One region of the Burkholderia sp. IDO3 genome, then DNA from elsewhere that is predicted to be linked to it. Evidence: predicted binding sites of a transcription regulator. Region 1 holds the regulator's gene; the other holds the start of a gene.
What was found. The regulator LexA, encoded in region 1, represses DNA repair genes until DNA is damaged. The targets are predictions, from matches to a motif close to ACTGTATNNNNATACAGT.

Region 2: the regulator LexA is predicted to act here: its motif matches at 3,264-3,281, upstream of recA (recombinase RecA).

The regions. Positions count from the first base shown of each region.
Region 1 is NZ_CP028963.1:1,772,491-1,777,547, reverse strand. Features, by position in the region: gene cysT (sulfate ABC transporter permease subunit CysT) at 1-35, opposite strand, end outside; gene DCN14_RS22930 (sulfate ABC transporter substrate-binding protein) at 169-1,206, opposite strand; gene lexA (transcriptional repressor LexA) at 1,471-2,118, shown strand; gene DCN14_RS22915 (hypothetical protein) at 2,145-2,483, shown strand; gene DCN14_RS22910 (DUF2939 domain-containing protein) at 2,513-3,199, shown strand; gene DCN14_RS22905 (universal stress protein) at 3,292-3,789, opposite strand; gene nodI (nodulation factor ABC transporter ATP-binding protein NodI) at 4,115-5,029, shown strand; gene DCN14_RS22890 (ABC transporter permease) at 5,036-5,057, shown strand, end outside.
Region 2 is NZ_CP028963.1:2,993,705-2,998,761, forward strand. Features, by position in the region: gene sucC (ADP-forming succinate--CoA ligase subunit beta) at 1-437, opposite strand, end outside; gene DCN14_RS28690 (DUF2889 domain-containing protein) at 506-1,114, opposite strand; gene recX (recombination regulator RecX) at 1,261-2,118, opposite strand; gene recA (recombinase RecA) at 2,118-3,188, opposite strand; gene DCN14_RS28705 (response regulator transcription factor) at 3,379-4,107, shown strand; gene DCN14_RS28710 (sensor histidine kinase) at 4,125-5,057, shown strand, end outside.

The sequences.
Region 1 (5,057 bases):
AGCGCGCTCGGCTTGCGAAAGGTGTACGTCGTCATCGGATGCTCTTGCTGGGTCGATGCTGCTCACGGGCCCGACGGCCTGCCGGCGCGGGGAGTCGCGCCGGCAGGCCGTCGGAGATGCGGCGCGCTGTCGTGGCGCGCCGCTGTCGTTATGGTTCGTTACGTGGCGTTACTGCGGCTTGTAGATCGAATCGAACACGCCGCCATCCGCGAAATGCGTCTTCTGCGCATTCGTCCAGCCGCCGAACGTGTCGTCGACCGTGTACAGCTTCAGCTTCGGGAACTGCTTGGTCAGCTCCGCCGGCACGCTCTTCGAGCGCGGACGGTAGTAGTTGCGTGCCGCGATCTCCTGGCCCTGCGGGCTGTACAGGAAGTTCAGGTAGGCCTCGGCCAGCTTGCGCGTGCCCTTCTTGTCGACCACCTTGTCCACCACCGCGACGGGCGGCTCGGCCAGGATGCTCACCGACGGCACGACGATCTCGAACTTGTCGGTGCCGAATTCCTTGATCGACAGGAACGCCTCGTTCTCCCACGCGATCAGCACGTCGCCGATCCCGCGCTGCACGAAGCTCGTCGTCGCGCCCCGCGCGCCCGAATCGAGCACGCCGGCGTTCTTGTACAGCTTCGTCACGAATTCCTTCGCCGTCTGCTCGTTGCCGCCCGGCTTGTGCACGGCATATGCCCACGCGGCGAGGTAGTTCCAGCGTGCGCCGCCCGACGTCTTCGGGTTCGGCGTGACGATCGAGATGCCCGGCTTGGTCAGGTCGTCCCAGTCCTTGATCCCCTTCGGATTGCCCTTGCGCACCAGGAACACGATCGTCGACGTGTACGGCGACGCGTTGTCCGGCAGGCGCTTTTGCCAGTCCTTGTTGATGAGTCCCTTGTTCGCGAGCGCGTCGATGTCGTACGCGAGCGCCAACGTGACGACGTCGGCCTGCAGGCCGTCGAGCACCGAGCGCGCCTGCGCGCCCGAGCCGCCGTGCGACTGCTTGAAGTTGACCGTCTCGCCCGTCTTCGCCTTCCACTCCTTGCCGAACGCCTGGTTGAAGTCCTGATACAGCTCGCGCGTCGGGTCGTACGACACGTTCAGGAACGTCGTATCGGCCTGGGCATGCGTCGCGACGCCCAGCGCCGCCGCCGCGCCCAGCGCGAGTGTTGCGATCAGGCGGCCCACTCCGCCCACCAGCCCCGTATTGCGCTTCGCCATCCTTGGTTCTCCAGTGTTGTCGGTATTGCGATGTCGAGCCAGTCTAGCGAACGGGTTACATGATTAAAAATAATCGTTCTTCATTTTTTAATACTCAAAAGTGCTAACGCATACTGGACGGACGGTTGCGGCAGACGAACCGGCGTCCGGGCGTCGCGACATCGCGCCGGAATCGGCGTGATCGCGTCGAACCTCAAGTAACACTTGAAATTCGCGAAGTACTGTATAAAAATACAGCTCACTGTCTATCCATACAGTTCAGCCATGACCAAACTCACTGCCCGTCAGCAGCAAGTGTTCGACTTGATCCGCCGCGCGATCGAGCGCTCCGGATTCCCGCCCACGCGCGCCGAGATCGCGGCCGAGCTGGGTTTCAGCTCGCCGAATGCGGCCGAGGAACACCTGCGTGCGCTGGCGCGCAAGGGCGTGATCGAGCTGGCCGCCGGCGCCTCGCGCGGCATCCGCCTGCTCGGCCTCGACGATTCCCCGCACCAGTTCACGCTGCCGCATGCCGGCCTGATGCAACTGTCGCTGCCGCTCGTCGGCCGCGTCGCGGCCGGTAGCCCGATCCTCGCGCAGGAACATATCTCGCAGCATTACGCGTGCGATCCCGCGCTGTTCACCAGCAAGCCGGACTACCTGCTGAAGGTGCGCGGCCTGTCGATGCGCGACGCCGGCATTCTCGACGGCGATTTGCTCGCGGTGCAGAAGCGCACCGAGGCGAAGGACGGCCAGATCATCGTTGCGCGTCTGGGCGACGACGTCACGGTCAAGCGTTTGATGCGCCGGCCCGGCGGCCTCGAGCTGATCGCGGAGAACCCGGATTACGAAAACATCTTCGTCAAGGCCGGCAGCGCGGAGTTTGCGCTGGAAGGCATCGCCGTCGGGCTGATCCGCTCGGGCGAACTCTGACAATCGGTCTCGCTGAGGAGAACATCATGGAACGCCTTGCCCGTCTGCTGCCTTTCCGTCAATTCGGTCGCCTGCGTCACCTGCGCGGCCGCACGCCTTGTGCGCCGCTGTCCGCTGCAGCGCCCGTGGCGAGCCAAGAAGTCGCAGTTGAACGGCAGGCGTCGCTGCTGCCGTCAGCGCTGCCCGCGTTCGCGCGGGTATCGCTGAACGCCGGCCTGAATCACGCCGAGCCGGCGCGCCGCGCACCCGTGCGCGTGTATCACGGCCGGTCGCGGCTGATCATGGTCGGCACGATCGACGCCGTGTGCCGGATGATCGATCGCTGCATCGCAGAGGAACGATCGGCCCAGCAAGGCGGTCTCTGATTGCGGAACCTGTCCGCACCGGAGGCATCGTGATTGAATCGTCGGGCCGCACGTCGCGGCTCAAACCCCTGCTGATCGTCGCGCTGGCCGTTGTCGTCATTGCGGCGATCGGCTACGCGTACGCATCGCCGTACGTCGCGCTCGGTCGCCTGAAATCGGCGATCGATGCGCGCGATGCGCAGGCGGTCAGTGAGTATGTCGATTTCCCGTCGCTGCGCATCAGCCTGAAGCAGCAGGTCACGGAAGAGTTGATGCGCCGGATCGACTCGGTCAAGAAGAACAATCCGTTCGCGGTGATCGGCGCATTGATCGGGTCGGCATTGATCGGCCCGCTGGTCGATGCGTATGCGACACCTGAAGGCGTGGCGGCGTTGATGAGCGGCATACCCCCGCGCGGCAATCCGGGCGAACGCCCGCCTGAATGGTCTGGTCCGCCTCCGGGCACGACTGCAGGTAATGAACCCGCCGCGCCGGCGAGCGCGCCCGCGTCCGGCAGCAACGCCGCTCCCCCCGCTGCACCAGCACCAGCACCGTCGCCCGCACCGGCCAGCGCGAGCGATACAGGCCATCCGCAGCAAACGCGCGCCGGCTACCGGAATATCGATGAATTTGTCGTGACCTATCAACGCAGCGGCGATGGCACGCGCTATGCGGCGATCTTTCACCGCTTCGGTCTGTTCTCGTGGAAGCTGTCCGCGATCGACCTGCACGCGTAATCGATCGCAATCGATGTGCATGCCGCCGATACGGCACAGCGCGTGACCGACGTGAATCGCAGGGCGAGTCAGCCGGTCACGCCGTCATTGCGTCACTTGCCATTCGTGGTCGCCGCTTCGCGCTCGCGCGCAATCTCGGCCTTTTGCTCTTCGGCCGACGAACACGCCACCAGAATGCTGCAGTTCACGCGATCGAGCAGTTGCGTGTTGCCCGACCCCATCCACCATCTCGACAACCCGCTGCGGCACCGGTGGCCGACAACGACGAGGTCCGCCTGCAATTCCGTTGCGAGATTCGCGATTTCGTCGATCGGATAACCGAACGCGAAATGGCCTTCGGCCTGAACGCCGCGCTCGCGCAGCCAGTTCACGCCTTCCTGCAGAATCTCGCGTGCCGTTTCCTCGAAACGGCCGCATGCGACGTCGGTCAGCAGACCCGCGCTCTGGGCGATGCTCGAGCGCATGTCGACGACCGACAGCAAATGCGTTTCCGCCTTCAGGTCCAGCGCGAGATTGGCGCCGCATCGCAATGCCTTGCGCCCTTCGAGCGTGCCGTCGTAGCACAGCAGAATCTTGTTGTAGCAAGCCATGAAGCCCCCCTATCGCGAATACGTACCGATGCATTCATCATGGTGCGCCGCAATTCCGGACGCAAGGGATGGAAAACGCTGATTCGCCCCGCATGGCGGGTCGGCGATGATGCAGCGCAAGATCCGTGCATGCAATCGCCGTGCCGCGCGCGGCATGCCCTGAAGAGACGCAGCCGATGCACTAGAATGGCCCGTTCGTGCCGCCGGCACGCGTTCGCTTCGGTCATGCTCGTGTGACACGCATTCGCCCGGTCCGTTCGCATGCCGGCCGCGCACCGGCCGGCAGCGACACGCACCGCAGCCGCTTACAACGACAAAATTGCCCATGTCCGTTGCACCGATCGATTTCCGGAACGTCGAAAAACGCTATGGCGACAAGCTCGTCGTCAACGACCTGTCCTTTCACGTCGAGGCTGGCGAATGCTACGGCCTGCTCGGGCCGAACGGCGCCGGCAAGACCACGACGCTGAAGATGCTGCTCGGCCTCGCCTATCCCGATGCAGGCACCATTTCGCTGTGCGGCGAACCGGTTCCGTCGCGGGCGCGGCATGCGCGCCACCGCGTCGGGGTCGTTCCGCAGTTCGACAATCTCGACCCCGACTTCACGGTTCGCGAAAACCTGCTCGTGTTCAGCCGCTATTTCGGGATGTCGGCACAGGCCGCGCGCGCGCTCGTACAGCCGCTGCTCGAATTCGCGAAGCTGGAAAACAAGGCCGATGCGAAGGTCGGCGAACTGTCGGGCGGGATGAAACGCCGCCTGACGCTCGCCCGCGCGCTCGTCAACGATCCCGACGTGCTGGTGCTCGACGAGCCGACCACCGGCCTCGATCCGCAGGCGCGGCACCTGATGTGGGAGCGGCTGCGCTCGCTGCTTGCGCGCGGCAAGACGATCCTGATCACCACGCACTTCATGGAGGAAGCCGAGCGCCTGTGCGACCGGCTGTGCGTGATCGAGGAAGGCCGCAAGATCGCCGAAGGCGCGCCGCACGTGCTGATCGAGTCGGAAATCGGCTGCGACGTGATCGAGATCTACGGGCCGGATCCGGTCGCGCTGCGCGACGAGCTGGCGCCGTTCGCGAAGCACACCGAGATCAGCGGCGAGACGCTGTTCTGCTACGTGACCGACCCGGAACCGCTCAGCGCGCGACTCAAGGGTCGCCCGGGGTTGCGCTATCTGCATCGTCCGGCCAATCTGGAAGACGTGTTCCTGCGGCTCACGGGCCGCGAAATGCAGGACTGATCGATCATGGACGTACGCAACTATTCCG
Region 2 (5,057 bases), 1.2 Mb from region 1:
TTGTGGATCAGTTCCGGGTGCTTTTCGGCGACTTCTTCGATGTCCATGCCGCCTTCGCTCGAACCCATCAGAACGATCTTCTGCGACACGCGATCGACGACGAGGCTGACATACAGTTCCTGCTTGATGTCGGCGCCTTCTTCGATCATCAGACGGTTGACCTTCTGGCCTTCCGGACCGGTCTGGTGCGTGACGAGTTGCATGCCGAGAATCTGGTTCGCGTATTCGCGAACCTGCTCGATCGACTTCGCCACCTTCACGCCGCCGCCCTTGCCACGGCCACCCGCGTGAATCTGAGCCTTCACGACCCATACCGGGCCGCCGAGCTCTTCTGCCACCTTGACGGCCTCGTCAACCGAGAACGCCGGCTTGCCGCGCGGTACCGCGACGCCGAATTTCCGCAGGATTTCCTTACCCTGGTACTCGTGAATCTTCATGCGTGATTCCCTTCAGTCTGAGAGTTGGATGAAATGTCGCTTAAGACGCTTCTTCGAATGATTTCCGTTCATTCCTTCGTGCTGCCATCACCGGGCACGTCCGGCCGGCCCGCGCCATACCAGCGCGGGTAGTACTGCCGCACGACCTCGCCGTCGAACCGCAACGCCCGGCAGCGGCCGAGCTGGAAAGGCGGTTCGGCGTGCGCGGCGTCGTGATCCGGCCCTTCGCCGCCCTCTTCGCGCACGTTCCATACGTCACCGGCGAACGCCTGGATCGCTGCGGTCGGCAGCACGGCGCACAGTTCGGTGAGATGGGAGCAGCCTGCGACGCCGGCGAGCAGCCGGTTCGCGTTGCGGCGGAAATTGCGGAAGAGATTGAGCCCGATGAGGGCCCGATAGGCAGGCGGGGCGGATTGACAGTGACCGGGATAGGGAACCCATTCCGAAGACGCTTCGGCGTCGACGACATTGAGGTCACGATCGATAGTCACGCGCAGCCAGAGTTCGTGGATCGGCAGGCCCTGGGGCCGGATGCCCGACGCAAGCGCGACATCGCGCGGCTTGTGGTCGGTCAGGCAGGCTTCGATGTCCCACAAGCCGTCGCCGCGCTCGTAAGCTTCCGCTCGGATTGCGCGTCGATGTCGCAACTGACGGGGCACGGGCTCGGATAGCGGCATGCTGGAGGTTGAGGCCGAAGAGGAAAACCCATGGATTTTAGCATATTGGGTATTTGAGGCAGCCTGCCGCGACGGCGGGTATTCCCCGCTGTCCATCGATGGTTGCATTGCAGCAAAATCGCGCGCCGCGCGCGTGACTGAACCGGTCAGTCGTCGATCGGGAAATCGTCGCCGACTTTCAGCAATTTCACGATGGTCGCGCTCGAGAAGCCGCGCGCGGCAAGAAAGCGCGCCTGCTTCGCACGCTCGGCCGGCGTTTGCGGCAGTGCACCGAATTTCTTGCGCCAGACGGCCTGCGCGCGTGTCAACTCGGTCTCGCGCAATTGTGCATTCACTTCCTCGACGAGACTGTCGCCGACCGCATGGCGCTTCAGTTCGCTGACGATGCGCGCGACCCCGACACGCGATGCACGGCGATGCACGAGGCTCTCGGCAAAGCGCGCATCGGACAACCAGCCATCCTTTTCCAGCGCATCGAGCACCGGTTCGACCGATTCGTCCTCGCCGACGTACGGCGCGAGCTTGCGTGCGAGCTCGGCGCGGCTGTACTCGCGCCGGGACAGATAGCCGAGTGCACGGCCCTTCAGCGAACGCGGCGGCTTCGACGACTTGCGCGCGCTCGCGCCCGGCTCGTCGCCGGAAGAAGCACCGGACGCGCGGCGCGTGCGGCGGGGATGCTGGCTGCTGCGGGTATAGACGTCTTCCGCAACCGGCGCCGCGGCACTGGCTGCGCGCTCACCCGGGAAGCTGACGCCGGACACGCGACGGCGCGGCCGGTCGTGCGCGTCGAACGATTCGTCGTCGTCGAACGGATCGACCGGCGCGGCAATCTGAAACGAAACGAGGGCATCGTCGGATGCCCTCGTCGCGGTGCGGTTCGCGGCCTGACTGCCCGCGACCCGCCGGTGGGTGCCCGAGGACCCGGTTCGCCGGCCGGAACGGCCCGCCGTTTCGGGCGCGTCGCTCTGCTCCGGTTCGCCAGCCTGACCTCGGCGCCCGACCATCACTCTTCTTCGTCCATCGCCTCGGCTTCGTTGCCTGCGCCATCCGGCATTGCGACGACGCCGAGCGATTCACGAATGCGGTTTTCGATCTCGCGGGCGATTTCCGGATTCTCGCGCAGGAATTCACGCGCGTTGTCCTTGCCCTGACCGATCTTCTCGCCGTTGTAGCTGTACCAGGCGCCTGCCTTGTCGACGATCTTCGCCTGCACGCCGAGATCGATGATCTCGCCCTGACGCGAAATGCCTTCACCGTACAGGATGTCGAAGATCGCTTCGCGGAACGGCGGCGACACCTTGTTCTTGACGACCTTCACGCGGGTTTCGTTGCCGATCACCTCGTCGTTCTTCTTGATCGAGCCGATCCGGCGGATATCGAGACGCACCGACGCATAGAATTTCAGCGCGTTGCCGCCCGTCGTGGTTTCCGGGTTGCCGAACATCACGCCGATCTTCATCCGGATCTGGTTGATGAAGATCACGAGGCAGTTCGTGCGCTTGATCGTACCCGTCAGCTTGCGCAGCGCCTGCGACATCAGGCGAGCCTGCAGGCCCGGCAGCGAATCGCCCATCTCGCCTTCGATTTCGGCCTTCGGCACGAGCGCCGCGACCGAGTCGATGACGATCATGTCGATCGAGCCCGAGCGCACCAGCGCATCGGTGATTTCGAGCGCCTGCTCGCCGGTGTCCGGCTGCGAGATCAGCAGCTCCGGCACGTTCACGCCGAGCTTCGACGCGTACTGGACGTCGAGCGCGTGCTCGGCGTCGATGAAGGCTGCCGTTCCGCCCAGCTTCTGCAGTTCGGCGATGACCTGCAGCGTGAGCGTGGTTTTACCCGACGATTCCGGACCGTAGATCTCGACCACCCGGCCGCGCGGCAGGCCGCCGACGCCGAGCGCGATGTCGAGACCCAGCGAGCCCGTGGAGACGACCTGGATGTCTTCGGTCGCTTCGCCGTCGCCCATCCGCATGATCGACCCTTTGCCGAACTGCTTCTCGATCTGCGCGAGTGCGGCCGCCAGCGCCTTGCTCTTCTCGGCGGTCATCCCGGAGCCCTTCTTGCTATCTTCCATGAATCGTCCTTTGCTATGATGAGCAGCGTCTGTTAGAGGCGCGCCCGCTTTCAAGCGCCGCCCACGAATGCAGACACTGTATAAAAAAACAGTGTTTTATGCAAGCCCGCAATGCGGGTTGCGTCGTACACGAATAACTTCGGAGACAGCCGCGCCGGCGCGAACGCCCCGCCGGCCACCGGTCAGCAACATGCGAATTCTCATCGCCGAAGACGACAGCATACTCGCGGACGGCCTCACCCGGTCACTCCGCCAATCGGGCTATGCGGTCGACCACGTGAAGAGCGGCGTCGACGCCGATACCGCGCTGTCGATGCAGGCTTTCGACCTGCTGATCCTCGATCTCGGGCTGCCCAAAATGTCCGGGCTCGACGTGCTGAGGCGCCTGCGCGCGCGCAATTCCAACCTCCCCGTGCTGATCCTCACCGCCGCCGACAGCGTCGACGAGCGCGTGAAGGGGCTCGATCTCGGCGCGGACGATTACATGGCCAAGCCGTTCGCGCTCAACGAGCTCGAGGCGCGCGTGCGCGCGCTGACCCGGCGCGGCGCGGGCGGCGGCCCGACCGTCGTGCGCCACGGCTCGCTCGCGTTCGACCAGGTCGGCCGCATCGCGTATGCGAACGAGCGCGTGCTCGACCTGTCCGCGCGCGAACTCGGCCTGCTCGAAGTGCTGCTGCAGCGCATCGGCCGGCTCGTGTCGAAGGAGCAGCTCGTCGACCATCTGTGCGAATGGGGCGAGGAAGTCAGCAACAACGCGATCGAAGTGTACGTGCACCGGCTGCGCAAGAAGATCGAGCCGAGCGGCGTGCGGATCTCCACCGTGCGCGGCCTCGGCTACTGCCTCGAGAAAGTCGCACCCGCGGCGCCGGCCGACACGGCAGCGCCCCAGCCCACGGCGGCCGGCACGCCGCTGCGCTGACCCCGGCCGTCGCCGCGATGGCCACGCCGTCCCATTCCCGTCATCCGAGCGGCGAGCAGCCGTCCGCCGCCGACGTGGCGCGCGACGCGCGCTACGAGAACCCGTTCGCGCCACCCGACGAAATCGACACGCCCGAAGCCGCGCGCCCCCGCTCGCTGTTCGGCGAAATCCTCGACTGGATGCTCGCGCCGCTCCTGCTGCTGTGGCCGATGAGCATCGCCGTCACCTATCTCGTCGCGAAGACGATCGCGAACGGCCCGTTCGACCGCGCGCTCGAAACCAATGCATATGTGCTCGCGCGGCAGATCCATCCGGTCAACGGCGTCGCCGAGCTGACGCTGCCGCAGCAGACACGCGACTTCCTGCGCGCGGACAACGTCGACAGCGTCTACTTCCAGGTACTCGGCACGCGCGGCGAACTGGTCGCGGGCGAAGCCGACATGCCGCTGCCGCGCGACGAGGATCGCCCGCCGCCGGGCGTCGTCGTGTTCCGCGACGACCTGCTGCGCGGCAACGACGTGCGCGTCGCGTATACGACCGTCGCGCTGCCGCAGTCGAGCGACACGCAACCGGTGCTCGTGCAGGTCGGCGAGACGCTCGACAAGCGCAATGCACTCGCGAACGACATCATCAAGGGCGTGATCCTGCCGCAGTTCGTGATCCTGCCGCTCGCGATCCTGCTCGTGTGGTTCGGGCTGTCGCGCGGGCTCGCGCCGCTCAACGCGCTGCAGGCGCACATCCGCGCGCGGCGGCCCGACGACCTGTCGCCCGTCGAGGCGCAGCGCGCGCCGCCCGAGATCGAGCCGCTCGTCACGTCGTTCAACGACCTGCTTGCGCGCCTCGAACAGAACATGGCGCTGCAAAAGCGCTTCATCGCCGACGCCGCGCACCAGATGAAGACGCCGCTCGCCGGCTTGCGCACGCAGGCCGAATTCGCGCTGCGCCACCCC